Regions from separate parts of the Variovorax paradoxus genome, predicted to be linked through region 1. Evidence: riboswitches for the same ligand, from Rfam matches in the RefSeq annotation. Region 1 holds a riboswitch; the other holds the start of a gene.
What was found. Region 1 has a riboswitch for S-adenosylhomocysteine ahead of metH (methionine synthase). Riboswitches for the same ligand answer to the same signal wherever they lie in the genome.
Positions count from the first base shown of each region.

Region 2: it holds a riboswitch for S-adenosylhomocysteine, as region 1 does, so the genes downstream of both, ahcY (adenosylhomocysteinase) here and metH (methionine synthase) in region 1, are expected to answer to the same signal.

Region 1 covers NZ_CP123990.1:345,581-352,603, reverse strand. The annotation lists gene QHG62_RS01670 (ArnT family glycosyltransferase) at 1-312, opposite strand, end outside; gene metH (methionine synthase) at 362-3,076, opposite strand; S-adenosyl-L-homocysteine riboswitch at 3,137-3,242, opposite strand; gene QHG62_RS01660 (PACE efflux transporter) at 3,291-3,746, opposite strand; gene QHG62_RS01655 (LysR family transcriptional regulator) at 3,852-4,769, shown strand; gene QHG62_RS01650 (SH3 domain-containing protein) at 4,770-5,579, opposite strand; gene QHG62_RS01645 (homocysteine S-methyltransferase family protein) at 5,664-6,713, opposite strand; gene hutG (N-formylglutamate deformylase) at 6,762-7,023, opposite strand, start outside.
Region 2 covers NZ_CP123990.1:5,107,143-5,114,165, reverse strand. The annotation lists gene metF (methylenetetrahydrofolate reductase [NAD(P)H]) at 1-38, opposite strand, end outside; gene QHG62_RS24435 (TlyA family RNA methyltransferase) at 49-840, opposite strand; gene ahcY (adenosylhomocysteinase) at 841-2,280, opposite strand; S-adenosyl-L-homocysteine riboswitch at 2,347-2,415, opposite strand; gene QHG62_RS24425 (hypothetical protein) at 2,532-3,164, shown strand; gene phaP (TIGR01841 family phasin) at 3,307-3,819, shown strand; gene QHG62_RS24415 (peptide chain release factor 3) at 3,907-5,535, shown strand; gene QHG62_RS24410 (ABC transporter permease) at 5,559-6,362, opposite strand; gene QHG62_RS24405 (ABC transporter permease) at 6,370-7,023, opposite strand, start outside.

The DNA.
Region 1 (7,023 bases):
CACCGCGGGCGCAGTGCCCGCAGCCCGAAGCGTGCGCACTTCGTGCAGCCACGGCCGCAACTGCAACGCGGCAGCAACCACGCCGGCGGCAATCAGCGCGACGGTGGCGCCCACCTTGAAGACGCCGAAGATGGCCAGTGCCTGGAAGCCGCAGATGAAGATGCCCACGCCCAGCGCGGCAGCCATCGAGGCTTCGAGCCAGGCGTCCCGGCGCGGCGGCGGCGCAAGGCGCGCCAGCACTGCGCGCCCAAAGCCCCAGCAGCCGACGACGAAGACGGCCAGCGCCGCGTAGTGCGCGGCAGCAAATATCAACTTCTGAATAACAACTCCCGGCGCCGGTCGGCCATGCCGGCCGGCAGGTTCAAAGGTTCGGCGCCAGCAGGCGCTCGAGATCGGATTCGCTTTCCTTGCGCCGTGCGGCCTGGTCCTGCAGCTGGTCGTGCCCGATCTTGCCGACGTTGAAGTACGTCGAGTCGGGGTGGCTCAGGTAGAAACCACTGACGCTGGCGGCGGGCATCATAGCGAGGCTTTCCGTCAGGGTCATGCCAATGTCCGCGCAATTCAGAAGGTCGAACATCGGGCGCTTCACGCTGTGGTCCGGGCAGGCCGGGTAGCCGGGCGCAGGGCGAATGCCGCGGTATTTCTCCGCGATCATGTCTTCATTGCTCAGGCCCTCGTCGGGCGCATAGCCCCAGAGGTCGGTGCGCACGCGGTGGTGCAGCGACTCGGCAAAGGCCTCGGCCAGCCGGTCGGCCAGTGCCTTCAGCATGATGGCGGAGTAGTCGTCGAGGTCGTCGATGAAATACTTTTCTTTCTTTTCGACACCGAGGCCCGCCGTCACCGCGAACACGCCCACGTAGTCCTTCAGGCCGCTGTCTTTCGGCGCGACGAAGTCGGCCAGGCAACGGCTCGGCCGCGTGACGCCGTCGATCACCTGCTTCTCGGTCTGCTGGCGCATGCCGTACCAGGTCATGGCAACTTCGCTGCGCGTCTCGTCGGTGTAGAGCTCGATGTCGTCGTCGTTCACCGTGTTGGCAGGCCAGAAGCCGACCACGCCGCTTGCGCTGAGCCAGCGGCCCTCGATCAGGCGCTTGAGCATGCGCTGGCCGTCGGCGTACACGCGCACGGCCTCGGTGCCCACGATCTCGTCTTTCAGGATGGCCGGGAACGGGCCGGCCAGGTCCCAGGTCTGGAAGAAGGGACCCCAGTCGATGTACTTCGCGAGCTCCGTGAGGTCGAAGTTCTTGAACACGCGCCGGCCGATGAACTTGGGCACGGGCGGCGTGTAGTGGGTCCAGTCGATGGGCGTCTTGTTGGCGCGCGCCTTGGCCAGCGGCCACATCGGCACCTGCTTCTTGTTGGCGTGCTGCGTGCGCACCTTCTCGTAGTCGGCGTTGATCTCGTCGATGTATGCGGTGGCCTGGTCGCTCAAGAGGCTCTGCGCCACGCCCACGCTGCGCGAGGCGTCGGGCACGTAGACCACCGGGCCTTCGTAGTGCGGCGCAATTTTTACGGCCGTGTGCACGCGGCTCGTGGTGGCGCCGCCGATGAGCAGCGGAATCTTCTTGATGCGGAAGTGGTCGTCCTTCTGCATCTCGCCGGCCACGTACTGCATTTCTTCGAGGCTGGGCGTGATGAGGCCGGAGAGGCCGACGATGTCCGCGCCCTCGACCTTGGCCTTGGCCAGAATTTCGTGGCACGGGACCATCACGCCCATGTTCACCACTTCGAAGTTGTTGCACTGGAGCACCACGGTCACGATGTTCTTGCCGATGTCGTGCACGTCGCCCTTCACCGTGGCAATGATGATCTTGCCCTTGGTGCGCACGTCGCGGCCCGCGGCCTCGTCCTGGCGCTTTTCTTCCTCGATGTAGGGAATGAGGTGGGCCACGGCCGACTTCATCACGCGCGCCGACTTGACCACCTGCGGCAGGAACATCTTGCCCTGGCCGAACAGGTCGCCCACGATGTTCATGCCGTCCATGAGCGGCCCTTCGATCACGTGCAGCGGGCGCCCGCCCTTGGCGAGGATCTGCTGGTAGGCCTCTTCGGTGTCTTCGACAATGAAGTCGGTGATGCCGTGCACCATGGCGTGCGAGAGGCGCTGGTTCACATGCACCGGGTTCTCCGGCGTGCCGCGCCACTCGAGCTTCTTGCTGTCGTCCTTGGCGCCGCTCTTGGCCGTTTCGGCCACTTCGACGAGCCGTTCGCCAGCGTCGGGGCGGCGGTTCAGCACCACGTCTTCCACGCGCTCGCGCAGTGTCGGCTCCAGGTCGTCGTACACGCCCACCATGCCGGCGTTGACGATGCCCATGTCCATGCCCGCCTTGATGGCGTGGTACAGAAACACCGTGTGAATCGCTTCGCGCACCGGGTCGTTGCCGCGAAAGCTGAAGCTCACGTTGCTCACGCCGCCCGACACCTTGGCGCCCGGCAGGTTCGCCTTGATCCAGCGCACGGCATTGATGAAGTCGACCGCGTAGTTGTCGTGCTCCTCGATGCCGGTGGCAATCGCGAAGATGTTCGGGTCGAAGATGATGTCCTCGGGCGGAAAACCCACCTCGTCCACGAGGATGCGGTAGGCCCGCTCGCAAATTTCGATCTTGCGTTCGTAGGTGTCGGCCTGGCCCTTCTCGTCGAAAGCCATCACCACCGCGGCGGCGCCGTAGCGCTTCACCAGCTTGGCCTCGTGCTTGAACTTGTCGACGCCCTCCTTCATGGAGATGGAGTTGACGATGCCCTTGCCCTGGATGCAGCGCAGGCCCGCCTCGATCACTTCCCACTTGGAGCTGTCGACCATCACCGGCACGCGCGCGATGTCGGGCTCGCTCGCAATCAGGTTCAAGAAGCGGACCATCGCGGCCTTGCTGTCGAGCATGGCCTCGTCCATGTTGATGTCGATCACCTGGGCGCCGTTCTCGACCTGCTGGCGCGCAACGGCCAGGGCGTCTTCGAACTGGCCGTTCAGGATCATCCGCGCGAAAGCCTTGGAGCCAGTGACGTTGGTGCGCTCGCCGATGTTGACGAACAGCGACCCGGAATCGATGGCGACCGGTTCGAGGCCGGACAGCTTCATCGGGGGAACGGAAGGCGCGGGTACATCGCTCATGGGGGGCTCACCTGTGCAGGAAAAAACGTCAGGTGAGCGTCGTTTGCGGCTTGCGCCCCGGCCAACGGGGCGCCTTCCAAGCCTGACGGCGGGCCTGTGGACTTGGGCCGCCGCTGCAACGCTCCTTGGAAGGGAGCGCAATTTTACCGGCTGCGGCAAGGGCCGCGGCCTTGGGGGATGTTCAGGCCCCCTGCCCGGCCGCGGCAGCCGGGCTGACCGGCGCCGCCGAGGCTGGCAAGCCGAACACCCGGTCGAAAACCCAGTTGAAGACGAAGGTGTAGACCAGGAAGAACACGACCAGCCCCAGATCCATGACCAGTGCCTGCCAGAGCGACACCCCCAGGCCCCAGGCAAAGAGCGGCACCAGGAAGGCGATCAGCCCGCCCTCGAAGCCGATGGCATGCGCAATGCGCCGGCGCACGCTGCGCCCCCGCACCGCCTGGCGCGATTCCCAGCGCTCGAACAGCGCGTTGAAGGCCAGGTTCCAGATCACCGCGATGACCGATGCGGTCACCGCCAGCACGCCGGAATGGCCCAGGCCCGCATCCGTCATCAGCGCCAGGCCGGCACTGGCGGCCACGATGGCAATCCCTTCGTAAAGCGTGATGTAGACGACGCGGCGCTGAAACCCCTGCATGAATATTCCTCTGGCAAACAAAAACGATGGCTGGACTTTATTTGCCTGAAGCTGATATAAAAAGTTAAGGTATTTCAATTCAATTGATAGATCGAGAGCGGCTGAATGGCCTTTTCCAGCGACACCGTCGAAGTCTTCCTGGCAGTGATCGACCAGGGTTCCTTCTCGGCGGCGGCGCGCGCGCTGCACAAGGTGCCCTCCGCCGTCAGCATGGCCATTGCCAACCTGGAGGCCGAGTTGGCGCTGCCGCTGTTCGACCGCAGCGGCCGCGAGCCTCAGCCGACCGCGGCGGCCCGCTCGCTGGAACCGCAGGCGCGCCTATTGGCAGCCCAGCTGAAGCAACTGCAGGTGCAGGCCCTGGCGCTCACGCAGGGGCTCGAGAACCGCCTCACGCTGGCCATTGCGCCCGAGCTGCTGGCGGCGCCGTGGAGCGGGCCGCTCGCTGCGCTGGCCGATGAATATCCGCTGCTGCAGGTCGAGGTGCTGGCCGCTCCGCAGGCGGACGCCCTGGCGCTGCTGCACAGCGGGCGCGCGCAGTTGGCGCTGGTGTTCGAGCGCCCCAGCCTCGATGGCCGCGAAGGCTTCCAGGAAGTGGGCAGCGACACCATGGTGGCCGTGATGGCGCCCAACCACCCGGTGCTGCTTGCAGCAGCCGGCGAGCGCCTGCGTGAAGAACACCTCACGAACACGCGGCAGATCGTGGTGGCCGGGCGCGATCTGGCAACCAGCGACCCACGCTTCGTGTTCGCGCGCCACGTCTGGCGCACCGACAACGCGCTGGCCGCGCTGAGCCTGATCACGGCCGGGCTCGGCTGGGGATGGCTGCCGCGCAACTTTGCCAAGCCTCACGTGGCCGCCGGCGCGCTGGTCGAGATTCCGTTCGAAAACTTGAGCAACGGGCTCGACCTGTGGGTCGACGTGGTGTGGTCGCGCGAGCGGCCGCTGGGGCTTGGCGCGCAGCGCTTCGTGGCGCTGATTGCGCGCGACCGGCAGGCCGCGGCGGGGATTCCGTCCGCGGGCTAGCTAGTCGCGGTGGCCATGGCCGTGTCCGCCGCCCTTGCCACCGCCTCCCCCGTGGCCCCCACCCTTGCCGCCGCCGTCGCCTCCACCGCCGTGGCGACCGCCCCCTCCGCCACCACCTCCATCACCACGGCCATGCCGGCCACCGCCTCCGCCCGGATGCATTTGCGGCTGGCCGGGCGGCGGTCCGGGTCGGAAGGCCGGCTGCGGCCGCGGCGGCTTTAAGCCCGGGTCCGATGGTGGGCGGAAGTCCGGCCTCGGCTGCGGTGGCCGGTGGCCCTGTGCGTGCTGCGGGCGAACGCCCGGCCCCGGCGCGGGCTTGAAACCCGGGCCCGGCCACGGCCTGGGCTGCCAAGCCGGCCGCATGGGCGGGGGCGGGCGCCAGCCCGGCACTGGCGGAGGTGGCGGCCGGCTGCCCCACCAGCGCCGCTCGCCGTACCAGGGCCGGTCGCGGTAGTAGTCGGACCAGTAGTTGCCGATCACGAAGGTCACGACCGGCACGCCGATCACGGCCGCGTAGGTCGCGAGCGGCACGCGCCGCTCCTGGTAGGCGTAGTCGAGACTCCTCGCCCAGACCCAGCCGCGTCCGCCGTCGGGCAGCACCACGTCGCACCAGCTGTAGCCGCCGGTGCAGCCCATCACCTCGAGCGGCTGGCCCGGCGCGAGGCGCGCCACCAGCGGGTAGTCGCCCGAGGGGCCGGCGCGCATGTTGACGGTGCCGCGCGTGAAGGCCTGCTGTGCCGTTGCCGCAAGGGGCAGCGCCAGTGCAAGCGCACCGATGCCGACCCAGCGCATGGAAAGTTTGTTGTTCATGAATGGCTTCCTTTGCGCCGCCAGCCTAGGCGGCGGTCCGGATGCCGTCAATCAGCCGGGGGCGCGAACGCCCCGGGCGCCTGGTCAGGCCGCTTCGCGGTAGAAGCCGGCGTTGTTGTTCAACAGCCTTCCGGGCACAGGCGCCACGGCCTGGCCGATGGCCGCGATGTGGTCCGGCGTGGTGCCGCAGCAGCCGCCCACGATGTTCACCAGCCCTTCGGCCGCGAACTCGTGCAGCAGCCGCGAGGTCACGTCGGGCGTCTCGTCGAAGCCGGTTTCGCTCATCGGATTGGGCAGGCCCGCGTTCGGGTAGCAGCTGATGAAGGTGTCGCCCGCCACTTTGGCCAGTTCCTGGATGTAGGGGCGCATCAGCGCCGCACCCAGCGCGCAGTTCAGCCCCACGGCCAGCGGCTGCGCATGGCGCACGCTGTGCCAGAAGGCGGTCACGGTCTGGCCGCTCAGGATGCGGCCCGAGGCGTCGGTCACGGTGCCGCTGATGATGAGAGGCAGGCGTTGGCCGCTGTTGTCGAAATACTCGTCCACTGCGAACAGCGCGGCCTTGGCGTTGAGCGTGTCGAAAATCGTCTCGACCAGGATTACGTCGGCGCCGCCTTCGACCAGCGCCTCGGTCTGCTCGTAGTAGGCCGCGCGCAGCTGCTCGAAGTCGACATTGCGCGCGCCCGGGTCGTTCACGTCGGGGCTGATGCTCGCTGTCTTGGGCGTCGGGCCCAGGGCGCCGGCCACGAAGCGGGGCTTGTCGGGCGTGCTGAACTTGTCGCAGGCGGCGCGGGCGAGCTTGGCCGACTCGAGGTTCATCTCGCGCGCCAGGTGCGCCATCTTGTAGTCCTCCTGCGCGATGGTGGTCGCGCCGAAGGTGTTGGTCTCGATGAGGTCGGCGCCCGCCGCAAGGTAGCCCTCGTGGATGTCGCGGATCACGTCGGGCCGCGTCAGCGAGAGCAGCTCGTTGTTGCCCTTCACGTCGCGTTCGAAGTCCTTGAAGCGCTCACCGCGGTACTGCTCTTCGGTGAGCTTGAAGCGCTGGATCATCGTGCCCATGGCGCCGTCGAGGATGGCGATGCGCTTTTCGAGGATGCCGGCGAGTGCCTGGCCGCGGGTGTAGATGACGGGCTTCATAAGCCCCGATTGTAGGAAGCGGGGCTGCCCCTCGCGGCCGTCAGTGCTTTAGCGGCTTTCGACGAAGGCCAGCACCGCCTCGATCATCCGCCGCACGTGCGGCTGCACGCCGGCCGCTACCTCGGGCAGGTAGTCGAAGGGCAGCTTCTCCTGCATGTAGCTCGACTGCGTCATTTCCAGCTGCACCGCATGCACGCCGGCGGCGGGGTTGCCGTACTGGCGCGTGATGTGGCCGCCCTTGAAGCGGCCGTTGAGCACGCCGGTGTGGCCGGTAGCCGATTCGGCCGACTTGGCGATATCGAGCAGCGTG
Region 2 (7,023 bases), 1.0 Mb from region 1:
TTGGTCGGAAAGAATTCGAAGCTCAGCGGAAGGCGCACCTGCGTCTCCTTAAGAGCCGTCCGCTTGAACAGCGCGCACGGCGTGAATGAAAAACTCGCGGTTGCCGTCGCCGCCGGCAATGGGGCTGTCGAACCACTGCAGCACGCGAAGCTCGAGGGCTTCGCAGGCATCGCGCAGGCGCTTTTCGACCACCGCATACATCGACTCGTCGCGGACGATGCCGCCCTTGCCGACCTGCCCCGGCTGCAATTCGAACTGCGGCTTGACCAGCATCAGCAAATGGCCGTCATCGGCCAGGAACGGCATCAGCGCCGGCAGCACCAGCGTCTGCGAAATGAACGACAGGTCGCCGACGATGAGGTCGAAGCGCAGTTCGGAAGGCTCTTCTTCGCCCTCCTCTTGCAGATCGTCCGCCGTCAACGCGCGCGCATTGACGCCTTCGATGGCGACCACACGCTCGTCTTCGCGCAACCGCGCATGCAACTGCCCGTGGCCCACGTCGACGCCCACCACCTTCGCAGCGCCGCGCTGCAGCAGGCAGTCGGTGAAGCCTCCGGTCGACTGGCCCACGTCGAGGCACAGCTTGCCCGATGGGTCCAGGCCGCTCGCTGCCAGCGCACCCTCAAGCTTGAGCCCGCCACGCGACACGTAGCGCGCCTCCGCCGCGTCGTCGAGTTCGACTTCGGCCGATTCGGGCACTTCGTCGCGGTTCTTCACGACGGAGCGCCACGCGTCGCCCGTGCCGGCGTCGCGCCAGCGCATGCCGCCGGCAATCAGCCGCACGGCCTGCGAGCGCGACGCGGCAAAGCCGCGTTCGACCAGCAATTGATCAGCGCGCATTCAGTACCGGTACGTGTCCGCCTTGTACGGACCCGCCTTGTTCACGCCGATGTAGGCGGCCTGTTCGTCGGTCAGCTCGGTGAGCATGGCGCCGACCTTCTTCAGGTGCAGGCGCGCGACCTTCTCGTCCAGGTGCTTGGGCAGCACGTAGACCTTGCCGGCCTGGTACGCGTCGGGCTTGGTGAAGAGCTCGATCTGGGCAATGGTCTGGTTCGCGAACGACGACGACATCACGAAGCTCGGGTGGCCCGTGCCACAGCCCAGGTTCACGAGGCGGCCCTTGGCCAAGAGGATGATCTTCTTGCCGTCCGGGAAGGTGATGTGGTCGACCTGCGGCTTGATCTCTTCCCACTCGTACTTCTCGATCGACGCAACGTCGATCTCGTTGTCGAAGTGGCCGATGTTGCAGACGATGGCCTGGTCCTTCATGGCAACCATGTGCTCATGGCGGATCACGTCCTTGTTGCCCGTGGTGGTCACGAAGATGTCGGCCTTGTCGGCGGCGTATTCCATGGTGACGACCTTGTAGCCTTCCATTGCGGCCTGCAGAGCATTGATGGGGTCGATCTCGGTCACCCACACCTGGGCGCTCAGTGCGCGCAGCGCCTGGGCCGAGCCCTTGCCCACGTCGCCGTAGCCGGCCACGCAGGCCACCTTGCCGGCAATCATCACGTCGGTGGCGCGCTTGATGCCGTCCACCAGCGATTCGCGGCAGCCGTACAGGTTGTCGAACTTGCTCTTGGTGACCGAGTCGTTCACGTTGATGGCGCGGAACAGCAGCGTGCCCTTGGCGCTCATCTCGTTCAGGCGGTGCACGCCGGTCGTCGTTTCCTCGGTCACGCCGATGATCTCGGCCGACTTGCGCGTGTACCAGGTCGAATCGACAGCCAGCTTGGCCTTGATGGCCGCGTAGAGGATGCGTTCTTCCTCGCTGGTCGGGTTGGCGAGCACGCCCAGGTCCTTTTCAGCGCGCTGGCCCAGGTGCATCAGCAGCGTGGCGTCGCCGCCGTCGTCCAGGATCATGTTCGGGCCTTCGCCCTTCGAACCCTTGGGGCCGAAGTCGAAGATGGCGTGGGTGTAGTCCCAGTAGTCCTTCAGCGACTCGCCCTTGATCGCGAACACCGGAGTGCCCGCGGCGGCAATGGCAGCAGCGGCGTGGTCCTGCGTCGAGAAAATGTTGCACGAGGCCCAGCGAACGGTGGCGCCGAGCGCTTGCAGCGTCTCGATCAGCACGGCGGTCTGGATGGTCATGTGCAGCGAACCCGTGATGCGCGCGCCCTTGAGCGGCTGCGCCTTCGAGAACTCTTCACGGATGGCCATCAGGCCGGGCATTTCGGTTTCCGCAATGCGGATTTCCTTGCGGCCCCAGGCGGCCAGCGAGAGGTCGGCAATGGCCTGGTCGGCGGAGGAAACGGGGGTGGGCTTGAGAACAGCGCTCATGAGAACTCCAACAAAGCTAGTTTGAAAGGTGCCACTGCGTTCGGGGAAAAGACTCACCGCGAGAACAGCGGGTGAGCGTGGTTGCGATGTAGTCCGAGCCTCACGCCTGATGGCGCTGCAACGCTCCTCGGAACGGGGGATTGTAGACGGGGTGGCAAAGCGAGCCAATCGCCGGGATATCCCACATACCGGAAAGCGCGTTTCATATCCGAGGCGTACATTGATCTGCTCCCAACGACGGAAGTTCATCCATGCTTTTCAGAATCTCCCAGGTCTTGCTGGCCTCGGCATCCCTGCTTGCCGCCGGCGCGCCGGTCCTTGCCTCAGCGCAAGCTACCTCCGAGCAGGTCCGCATCCGCGGCACCATCGTCCGTGTCGACGAGACCACCCTCGTGGTGCAAGACCGCAGCGGCGAGGTCGTCAGCCTCGCCCGGCCGGCCGACATGGCCGTGTCGGAGGTCTATCCGATCAAGCTGTCCGACATCAAGCGGGGGAGCTTCATCGGCACCGCCGCCATGCCGCAGGCAGACGGTTCGCAAAAGGCGCTCGAGGTGGTGGTGTTCCCCGAGGCCGCGCGCGGCACCGGCGAAGGCCACCGTCCGTGGGACCTGCTGCCGCAGAGCACCATGACCAACGCCACCGTGGCCGACCTCGCCGCGGCGCCGAAATCGGTACGCGGCGGCCAGCAGCTTCGGCTGACGTACAAGGGTGGAGAAAAGACCGTCGTGGTACCGCCCGACGTGCCGGTCGTAACCTTCCGCCCCGGCACCGAGTCACTGCTGGTGCCTGGCGCCAAGGTGCTGGTCAATGCGCAGGAAAAGAACGGCACGCCCACGGCGCTGCGCGTCACCGCCGGCCGCAACGGCTTTGCGCCGCCGATGTAGGGCCCCAAGGGAAATCCCGCAGGCGAATTTGTTGCCGCGGGCATTGCGGCCGTTCCAGTGCGGCGTATCGTGGCGGGGGACTTCGCCGTCCGGCCGGTCCTTGCCATTCACCCGTCCACCCCGACACAGGAGATACCGCACCATGGCCACAGCCAAGAAAGCCGCCGCCAAGAAGACCACGGCCAGCAGCAGCGACAACAGCAATGGCAGCACCAGGGCATCCGCCCCTGACGCCGCCGACATGCTCAATCCGCTGAAGAATCTCAAGGCCATGACCGATCGCCTGCAGGAACTCAACCTGACCAGCGGCGCGAGCAAGCTGCTCGAAAGCGGCCAGAAGGACCTCCAGGCGCTGATGCAGGCCAACGAAAAGTCCTACCAGGGCCTGCAAACCGTGGTGCAGCGTCAGACCGAGATGATCAAGAGCGCCATCACCGAATGGCAGACGGCCGCCAAGGAAATGCCCGGCAAGGACCCGAAGGCCAACCTGGCCAAGCTCGACGAACTCGGCCGCCAATCGTTCCAGCGCGCTATCGACGACATCAAGGAACTGGCCAACCTTGCCGCCAAGTCGCAAGCCGATGCCTTCGAGCTGGTGCGCCAGCGCATCCAGGCCAATGTGGACGAAGTGACCAAGATGCTGAAGCGGAAGTAAGGCGGCCGCGGGGGGCGTTCCGGCCTCGGACGGAGGATTCCCGGGCCGCCTTCTAAAATCGGGCAATCCCCCTGCAGATTGCCCATCTTGTCTTTTGTTGCCGAAACCCGCCGCCGTCGCACCTTTGCGATCATTTCCCACCCTGACGCCGGCAAGACCACGCTGACTGAGAAGCTGCTGCTTTTCTCCGGTGCGATCCAGATTGCCGGCTCGGTCAAGGCGCGCAAGGCCTCGCGCCACGCCACCTCCGACTGGATGGAAATCGAAAAGCAGCGCGGCATTTCGGTGGCCTCGTCGGTCATGCAGATGCTGTACCGCGACCACGTGATCAACCTGCTCGACACGCCCGGCCACAAGGACTTCTCCGAAGACACGTACCGCGTGCTCACGGCCGTCGACTCGGCCCTGATGGTGATCGACGCGGCCAACGGTGTGGAAGCGCAGACGCGGCGGCTGATCGAGGTTTGCCGCCAGCGCGACACGCCGATCATCACCTTCGTCAACAAGATGGACCGCGAAGTGCGCGAGCCTCTCGACATCCTCGACGAGGTGGAGCGCGAACTTGGCATGCCGTGCGTGCCCATGACCTGGCCGGTGGGCCAGGGCAAGAGCTTCCGCGGGATCATGAACCTGCGCACGCAGACGATGACGGTGTTCGAATCGGGCAGCGAGCGGCTGCCGCAAGACTTCGAGACCATTCCGCTATCGGAGCGAGACACGCTCACCAAGCGCTTCGGCGCCGATTTCGAATCCGCCATGGACAGCATGGAACTGGCCACCGGCGCCTCGCCCAGCTGGGACCGCGAGGCCTTCCTGGCCGGAAAGCAGACGCCCGTGTTCTTCGGCTCCGGCGTGAACAACTTCGGCGTGATGGAAGTGCTCGACGCGCTGGTCGACCTGGCGCCGCCGCCGCAGTCGCGCACCAGCACCACCATGGTCAACCGCCAGCCCGTGGTGAAGGAGATCCAGCCCGAGGACAAGGACTTCGCGGGCGTGGTCTTCAAGGTGCAGGCCAACATGGACGCCAACCACCGGGACCGCATCGCCTTCGTGCGCATGGCCTCGGGCAAGTACACGCCGGGCATGAAGCTCAAGGTGCAGCGCACCGCCAAGGAACTGCGCCCCACCAGCGTGGTCACTTTCATGAGCCAGCGCCGCGAGGCGGTCGAAGAGGCCTATGCGGGCGACATCGTGGGCTTTACCACGCACGGCGGCGTGCAGCTGGGCGACACCATCACCGACGGTGCGAGCCTGCAGTTCACCGGGCTGCCCTTCTTTGCGCCAGAGCTGTTCATGACCGTGATCCTCAAGAATCCGCTGCGCACCAAGCAGTTGCAGCAGGGCCTCGCCCAGCTCGGCGAAGAAGGTGCGATCCAGGTGTTCCGACCCGAAATCGGCGGCCCGATGCTGCTGGGTGCCGTTGGGCAGCTGCAGTTCGAAGTGGTGCAGCACCGGCTGAAGGCCGAGTACGACGCGGACGTGCGGCTCGAAGGCTGCCAATACACCGGCGCGCGCTGGATCACGGCCGACTCGCCCGCCGAGCTGCGCGAGTTCGTCAACGCCTATCCGCAGCGCATGGCAAAGGATGCGGCCGATACGCTCGCTTTTCTGTGCACTTCGCCTTACGACGTGCGGCTGGCGCAGGAGCGTTTTCCCAAGATCCACTTCCATCCGCTGCGCGAGCACGCGGGCCTGGCGCTTCAGAGCGCGGGCTGAAGCGCGGCTGAACCGCGCGCCGGCTAGCTGCCGGTCGAGGCGTAGTGGCGCAGCCCGATGCGCCAGGCGCCGAAGGCCGCCGCAAGAAACGCAAAGCCCGCGAGCGGCGACACCATGCCCACCCACGCCGGCGCACCCAGCGGGTCTGGCTTGCCGAGAATCGCGAGCGCCGGGTAGTACGCCACGCAGGCCAGCGGCACAATGAAGGTCAGCACGCGGCGGAACCACTGCGCATATAGCGCCAGCGGGTACTGGGCGGCCTGCACGCCGCCGTAGGTGAGCACATTCGCGATTTCCAGGCTCTCGACGGTCCAGAACGACAAGGTGCCCTGCAGCACCAGAATGCCCAGGAAGAGCGCGATGCCGCCGGCCAGCGCAAACAGCGCGAGCGCCACGGTGCCCGGCGTCCATGCGATGCCGACCTGAACAGTAGCGAACACCAGCACGACGAGGCCCTGAAGCAGACGGCCGAGGCGGCTGATGCGCACGTCATGCCCCATGAGCTGCAGCGCCAGCGGGCGGGGACGCAGCAGCAGCCGGTCGAAGGTGCCCGTCCGCAGGAACTCGGTGCCCAGAACATCGAAGCCGCGCCCCAGCGCGTCGGCAATTGCGAACATGCAGTTGACCAGCCCGTAGAACAACGCCACCTCGCCGATGCGCCAACCCTGCACCTCGCCGAAGCGATGGAACAGCGCCCAGACGGCGATCACCTCGATGCCCGTGCCGAGAAATTGGCCGATGGTCAGCAACAATGCGGAGGCAGGGTATCGCGCCTGGCCGCTGATCGAAGCGGCCATGAGGCGAAAGAAAAGCGGGAGCGCGCCCATCGTCTCCCTAGCCACCCTGCACCTGCAAACTGCGCATCGTGCGCCTCATCGCCGCGCGCCCTAACGCCACCAGCACAACGATCCAGAAGCACTGCAGCGCCAAGCCTGCCAGCCCGTGCCAGCCGCTCAGCCGCCCGAAGTACAGCCGCGCCGGAATGTCGAACAGCCCGGCCAACGGCTGCACCAGCAGCGCCGGCTGCCAGGCATCGGGCAGCAGCGCCAGCGGCAGCAGGTTGCCCGAGAACACGATGACCACGGGTGTCGCCACCGCGCTGATCCCGCGCTCGTTGAGCGCAGCAGTGACCGCCACGTTGAGCAGCATCACCATCGCAGTCGAGAGCAACAGCGCAAGCCCCACCGACAGCACAAACGCCATGCCGGCCACCACACTGGGCGGCAGTTGCCAGGCCCACTCGCCCAGGCCGGCCAGCGGCAGCACACCGCCCGCAAAGGTTGCCATCAGGGCCACGCGCGGCAGCAGGCGCGCCGCAATCCAGCCTGCGCTGCGCGCAAACCACAAGGCATAGGCGTCCACCGGGCGCAGCCGGTCGTAGGCCACCGCACCGGTGCGCACGGCCTGCGCCACCTCGGGGTCTCCGAGCCATGGCAGCAGCACCAGCAGGCCTTGCGCGAGCCACGTGTAGGTGATGGCCTGTGCGAG